Linked DNA regions of Acuticoccus sediminis. Each later gene encodes a partner of the first gene's protein in a complex. Links are inferred from orthologs where the notes say so. Each region holds a gene or a part of one and is shown on either strand. Other genes may lie near its edges. The genes, in order: ureC and DLJ53_RS08240.

What was found.
Region 2: the proteins of ureC (region 1) and DLJ53_RS08240 are in contact, whole or in part, in a crystal structure (PDB 4CEU), measured with the Sporosarcina pasteurii proteins. The link is inferred for Acuticoccus sediminis from one-to-one orthologs. Residues at the interface, in WP_115362090.1 of Sporosarcina pasteurii: Lys441, Phe442, Asp463, Pro464, Ser465, Ala466, Ser467, Ile468, Thr470, Pro471, Gln472, Pro473, Met475, Arg477, Gln565, Arg566, Tyr567, Phe568, Leu569, Phe570; in WP_115362093.1 of Sporosarcina pasteurii: Ala6, Glu9, Lys10, Ile13, Ala16, Leu19, Arg23, Asn31, Tyr32, Pro33, Glu34, Val36, Thr40, Met44, Met70, Glu71, Val73, Met76, Asp78, Gln81, Ala82, Glu83, Leu92.

Annotation. Positions count from the first base shown.
Region 1 is NZ_QHHQ01000003.1:157,525-160,817, reverse strand. The notes cover bases 81-3,059. They hold ureC (urease subunit alpha), read right to left. Parts: upstream 2,430-3,059; coding sequence 732-2,429; downstream 81-731. Other genes in these bases: DLJ53_RS14965 (molybdopterin-dependent oxidoreductase), read right to left, coding at 2,560-3,059; DLJ53_RS14975 (hypothetical protein), read left to right, coding at 248-688. Also shown: DLJ53_RS35550 (hypothetical protein), read right to left, coding at 1-54; more of DLJ53_RS14965, read right to left, coding at 3,060-3,293.
Region 2 is NZ_QHHQ01000001.1:1,873,439-1,876,721, forward strand. Bases 315-3,283 are described here. They hold DLJ53_RS08240 (urease subunit gamma), read left to right. Parts: upstream 315-1,632; coding sequence 1,633-1,935; downstream 1,936-3,283. Other genes in these bases: DLJ53_RS08230 (LLM class flavin-dependent oxidoreductase), read left to right, coding at 315-599; DLJ53_RS08235 (urease accessory protein UreD), read left to right, coding at 759-1,586; DLJ53_RS08245 (DUF1272 domain-containing protein), read left to right, coding at 1,942-2,202; DLJ53_RS08250 (urease subunit beta), read left to right, coding at 2,199-2,507; DLJ53_RS08255 (cyclase family protein), read left to right, coding at 2,551-3,283. Also shown: more of DLJ53_RS08230, read left to right, coding at 1-314.

The DNA.
Region 1 (3,293 bases):
AATGATTTTGTCATCGGTCTTCGGTGTCGGGCGATCGCGTGGATCGTTGATCATGTCGCATCCCTCCAGTCGCATCAGAACGAACGAGCGAGCCGGCAGGATTCGCGGGGTTGGACCGCGTCCGCCCGGCACGGGACGAACCAGCGGACGGCTGCGGCTTGACGCGAGGAGCCGCGAAGCGCAGCCCTGACGTCAGAACGACTTACCCATGTCCGCTCTCGTGTCGATAATGCCAGAGTTCCGTCCCATGCGCTCGTCCATCCTTGCCGCACTCGTCCTCGCCATCACCGCGGCGGAGGCTTCGGCGGGCGACATCGACCTCGTGGGCCGCTGGACCTGCCACGTCTCGACCCCCGACATCACCGCCGACAGCACGACGACCTACCACCCCGACGGCACGCTCGAGGCGATCCTGTCGACCAGCGTCCACCTCGGCGCGCGGACCTGCACCATCGGCGGCACCGGCGACGGCCGGTGGACGCTCGAGGGCACGAGCCTCGTCGAGACCTACTCCGATCTTCAGTTCGCCCCCCTCACCTGCCGGGACATCCTCCCGCCGCAGACCGTCGAGGCGATGCGGGACCGGGTGATGGACGGCCCCATGCGCGCTACGCTGAGCGACATCACCGCCACGAGCTTCACGAAGGCGCACGACGACACCGCCGACGCCTGCGCCCGGGACGACTGAGCGCCGCACGAGGACGGCCGGGCCGAGTTCCGGCGGCCGCGGCTCAGTACATGAAATAGCGCTGCGCCAGCGGCAGGACCTTGGCGGGCTCGCACGTCAGGTGCTCCCCGTCGGCGGTCACGCGGTAGGTCTCGGGATCGACCTCGATCTTCGGCAGCGCGTCGTTGAGCTTCATGTCCGCCTTGCCGATGCCGCGCGTGTTCTCGACGACGAGGTTCTCCTTGTAGGTGCCGAAGTCCTGGTCCGCGGCGGCGCGGGACACGAACGTCACCGACGAGGCCGTCATGGAGCGCCCGAAGGCACCGAACTGCGGGCGCATGTGGACCGGTTGCGGCGTCGGGATGGAGGCGTTGGGGTCGCCCATCTGCGCCGCGGTGATGGTGCCGCCGATCAGCACCATGTCCGGCTTCACGCCGAAGAAGGCCGGCGACCAGAGGACGAGGTCCGCCCGCTTGCCCACCTCGACCGAGCCCGTATAGGCGGAGATGCCGTGCGCGATCGCCGGATTGATCGTCACCTTGGCGATGTAGCGGCGGGCGCGGAAGTTGTCGTTCTGGCCGCTTTCCTCGGCAAGCCGGCCGCGCTGCACGCGCATCTTGTGCGCGGTCTGCAGCGTGCGGGTCAGCACCTCGCCGACACGGCCCATGGCCTGGCTGTCCGAGGCGATGATGGAGAGCGCGCCCATGTCGTGGAGGATGTCCTCCGCGGCGATGGTCTCCTTGCGGATGCGGCTTTCAGCGAAGGCGATGTCCTCGGGGATCGACTCGTCGAGGTGGTGGCACACCATGAGCATGTCGAGGTGCTCCTCGACGGTGTTCACGGTGTAGGGCCGCGTCGGGTTGGTCGACGACGGGATGACGTTGGGAAGGCTCGCCACCTTGATGATGTCCGGGGCGTGGCCGCCGCCGGCGCCCTCGGTGTGGAAGGCGTGGATCGTGCGGCCCTTGAAGGCGGCGATCGTGTCCTCGACGAAGCCGGACTCGTTCAGCGTGTCGGTGTGCAGCATCACCTGCACGTCCATCTCGTCCGCGACGGTGAGGCAGGTGTCGATGGCCGACGGCGTCGTGCCCCAGTCCTCGTGCAGCTTCAGCGCCATGGCGCCGGCCCGGATCTGCTCGACGAGCGGACCGGGAAGCGAGGCGTTGCCCTTGCCGGCGAACGCGAGGTTCATCGGGAAGGCGTCGGCGGCCTGGATCATCCGCGCGATGTGCCAGGGCCCGGGGGTGCAGGTGGTCGCCTTGGTACCGGTCGCGGGGCCGGTGCCGCCGCCGATCATCGTGGTGATGCCGGAGGCGAGCGCCTCGTCGATCTGCTGCGGGCAGATGAAGTGGATGTGGCTGTCGATGATGCCGGCGGTGAGGATCTTGCCCTCGCCGGAGATCGCCTCGGTGCCCGGGCCGACGACGATGTTGACGCCGGGCTGCGTGTCCGGATTGCCGGCCTTGCCGATGGCGACGATGTTGCCGTCCCTGAGGCCGACGTCGGCCTTCACCACGCCCCACCAGTCGAGGATCAGCGCGTTGGTGATCACGGTGTCCACGGCGCCCTGCTCTCGCGTCGCCTGCGACTGGCCCATGCCGTCGCGGATCACCTTGCCGCCGCCGAACTTCACCTCCTCGCCGTAGATCGTGTGGTCCGTCTCGACCTCGATGAAGAGCTCGGTGTCGGCGAGGCGGACCTTGTCGCCGACCGTCGGGCCGAACATCGCGGCATAGTCGTGGCGGGAGATCTTGGCGGGCATAGGCTGATGGCTCCGAAGCCGGGGAGATGCGCCCGCGAGAATGTCCCGCCGCGCAGATAAGTGCAACGCGGCGGGGCTAATTCACGTCTTGCGAAATCGCGCGGCCCCCGAATATGGACCGCGCGATCGATCAGGCGACGTCGGACACGGCATCCGGTGCGCGGTGGACGCGCACGGAGGGGACCTGGCCGGTCCAGCGAGCGACCTCAACGCAGGAGAGCTGGCCCGTGCAGCCCTGGCCGAGCCTGGACGTGCCGCGGTCGAGCGTCACGGCGTTGGGGTTGCCGTGGACGCAGACGATCTGCCCGCCGATGTCGACCGGATCGTACCAGGCGCCGGTCGCAAGGTTCACGCAGCCCTTCAGGACGTCCTCGCTGATGTCGGCGGTCGCCAGGCAGGCGCCGCGCGGGCTCGTCACGACGACGACGTCGTCCACCGAGATCCCGCGCGCCGCCGCGTCCTCGGGATGGAGGCGCGCCACTTCGCGCCCGTCGCGCTTGCCGGCACGCGAGTGCGCACCGTAGTCGAGCTGGCTGTGCAGGCGCGTCGCCGGCTGGTTGGCGATGAGCCAAAGCGGCGCGTCGCCCCGCGGAGCCTCGAAGCGCTCCAGCCAGGTCGGGTGGCCCGGGCAGTCGTCGTAGCCCATCGCCGCGACGGTCTCGCTGTAGATCTCGATCTTGCCGGACGGGGTCGCGAGCGGGTTCGCCTCCGGATCCTCGCGGAAGCGGGCCATCAGGGCGCCATCGTCGGGTACCATCGGGATCGCGAGGTCGCCCGCCTCGCGCAGCTCGGCCAGCGTCGGGGCCGGGTCGCCACGCGCGATCAGCGCCTCGCGGGTGCGCTCGTAGAGGTGCTCGAGCCACT
Region 2 (3,283 bases), on another replicon or contig:
TCATCGCCTACCTCGACTCCCGCCCCGGCGAGACGCGGGTCAGCGCGATCCCCGGCGCGGGCACCCACGTCCCGGTCTGGATCCTCGGCTCCTCGACCTTCGGGGCGGAGCTCGCGGCGGTGATGGGTCTTCCGTACGCCTTCGCCTCCCACTTCGCGCCGAACATGCTGGAGGACGCGCTCGCGGTGTACCGCCGCAACTTCCGCCCGTCGGACCGGCTCGAGCAGTCCCGCTTCGCGCTGGCGGTCAACGTCTACGCGGCGGACACCGACGAGGAGGCGCAGTACCTGCGTTCCTCGCAGCTTCAGGCGGTGGCGAACCTGCGCAGCGGCAGGCCCGGCCCGCTGCCGCGCCCGGTCCGGGACCTCACCGCCGTGGTGAGCCCCAACGTCATGCCGCTCGTCGAGGGAATGCAGCGCTTCTCCGCCGTCGGCTCGCCCGCGACGGTGCGCCGGACGCTCGCCAACATGATCGCCCACTACGAGCCGGACGAGATCTTCGTCGTCGCGGCGATCCACGACCACGAGGCGCGGCTGAAGTCCATGCGGATGGCGGCTGAGGTGCTGGCCGATCTTCCGGCCGCGGCGGCGGCCGAGTAGGCCCCGGAATCGACAAACCGGCCGGCGCCGGCCATTGAATGGGGCAAGACCAGTCTGGAGCCGGCCCTTGCCCCCACGCCATCGACCCGACGCCGCCGCCCGGTGGCGCCAGCCGGCCGCATGACAGATCAATTGTTCGACCAATTGTCAGACCGCCCCGTGCCGGCGCGCCCCGCCGACGCGCCGGCGACCCTCTTCCAGCGCAGCGTCGGCGAGGCGGCGGTGACCGTCGCCGACAAGGGCGGGCGCGTCACGACGCCGACGGTGCGTCAGGCCGGCTCGGCCAAGCTCCGCTTCCCGCGGATGGCCCCCGGCAGCGACAGCGTCGAGGCGCTGATCCTCAACATCTCCGGCGGCCTCGTCAGCGGCGACCGCTTCCGCACAGAGATGGCGGCCGAGGCGCATACCCTCACCGTCGCGACCCTCGCCTGCGAGCGCGTCTATCGCTGCGAGGACGGGCCCGCGGAGGTCCTCCAGGTCGTGCGGGCGGGGGAGGGCGGCACGGTGCGCCACCTGCCGCAGCCGACGATCCTGTTCGAGGGGGCGAAGCTGCGCCGCCGCACGCTGGTGGACCTCGCCGAAGGGGGGGGCCTCACCCTTTGCGAGGGCCTCGTGCTGGGCCGCGCCGCGATGGGCGAGCGCGTCACCACCGCCGACGTGCGCGACCGCATCGAGGTGCGCATCGCCGGCCGGCTCGTCTACGTCGACGCCTTCGGCCTCACCGACGAGGTCATCGCCCGCGCGTCCGGGCCGGCGGCGCTGGACGGGGCGCGCGGCGTCGGGCTGGTGCTCCACGTCGGCGGCGGGACGGCCGACACGGCGCGCGCGGCGCTCGACGGCGCCAATGCCCGCTGGGGAGCGAGCACCATGGGCGCCTTGACGGTGGTCCGGGTTCTTGCGCCGGACCACACAAGTTTGCAGGATGCGCTCGGCCGGGCTTCAGTCGCGTTGTCCGGCGCGCCGCTGCCGCGCGCATGGCAGCTCTAGTGCAGGCGCGCGGTCCTCGCGGCCTGCTTCATCGTGGGACGACCGCATGAACCTTTCGCCGCGGGAGAAGGACAAGCTCCTCATTTCCGTCGCCGCCGACGTAGCGCGCCGCCGGCGCGAACGCGGCGTGAAGCTGAACTACCCCGAGGCGATCGCCCTGATCTCCGACTTCGTGATGGAAGGCGCCCGCGACGGACGCTCCGTCGCCGACCTGATGGAGGCCGGCGCCGCCGTGGTGCCGAAGGAAGCCGTCATGGAAGGCATCGCCGAGATGATCCACGACGTGCAGGTCGAGGCCACCTTCCCGGACGGCACCAAGCTCGTCACCGTCCACAATCCCATCCGGTAGGGCGCCGTGCTGAAGCTGAAGCCCAACTGCGAGTGCTGCGACCGGGACCTGCCGCCGGAATCGCCGGACGCTCGCATCTGCACCTACGAGTGCACCTTCTGCGTCGACTGCGTCGAGGGGCCGCTCGGCGGCACCTGTCCGAACTGCGGCGGCGAGCTCGTCCGCCGTCCGGTGCGTCCGCCGCACATGCTGGCGAGGCATCCCGCGTCCACCGAACGCGTCCTCGGCTCGAAGCCGGAGTGCGTCGCTCTCAGAGGTGCAGCATGATCCCCGGCGAAATCATCACTCCGGACGGCGACATCGAGCTGAACGCCGGCGCCGACGTCGTCGAGGTGCTCGTCGCCAACACCGGCGACCGCCCGATCCAGGTCGGCTCGCACTACCATTTCTACGAGACGAACGCGGCGCTCTCCTTCGACCGGGAGGCGGCGCGCGGGCGGCGGCTCGACATTCCGTCAGGCTCGGCGACCCGGTTCGAGCCGGGGCAGGAGCGCACGGTGCGCCTCATCCCGTACCTCGGGGCACGGATCGTGCACGGTTTCAACGCGAAGGTGGCCGGCCCGCTCGACTGATCCCCGGTCCGCGCCCCCTCCAGCAAAAACGGGAGGCTCAGCCATGTGCGGACAATGCGTGATCGACAACGTGCGGCAATCGATGATGAGCCGCCGCAGCCTGCTCCTGGGCGCTGCGGCGACCGGCGCGGCGGCGGCCGCACTCGGCACGCCGCGCCCGGCGCTGGCCCAGACGGCCGAGGCGGGCGGCGTCTCCGGCCGCTTCTCCGGCGTCGCCGATCTGACCCATACCCTGGTGCCGGACTTCCCGACTTTCTCCGGCAAGCCGCAGTTCGAGGCCAACCAGGTCTACTTCCGCGACAAGGACGGCTATAACCTCTCGATCCTCACCATCGACGAGCACACCGGCACCCACGTCGACGCCCCGCTCCACTTCTCGACGGACGGGCAGTCGGTGGACGAGATCCCGGTCGCCAACCTCGTCGCGCCGCTGGTGATCGTCGACATCGCCGCCCGGGCGGCCGACGACGCCGATGCGCAGGTGACGCCCGACGACCTCAAGGCCTGGATCTCCGCCAACGGCGAGATGCCGGACCGGTGCTGCGTCGCGATGCACTCCGGCTGGGCGGAGAAGGTCGGCGGCGACGGCTTCCGCAACGCCGACGGCGACGGCGTGATGCATTTCCCCGGCTTCCATCCGGAAGCGGCGGCGATGCTGATGGAGGAGACCGGCGCCATCGGCATCGGGGTCGACACATTGTCGCTGGACCACGGCGCGTCGGCCGATTTCGGGACCCACAACTCTTGGCTCCCGACCAACCGCTGGGGCGTCGAAT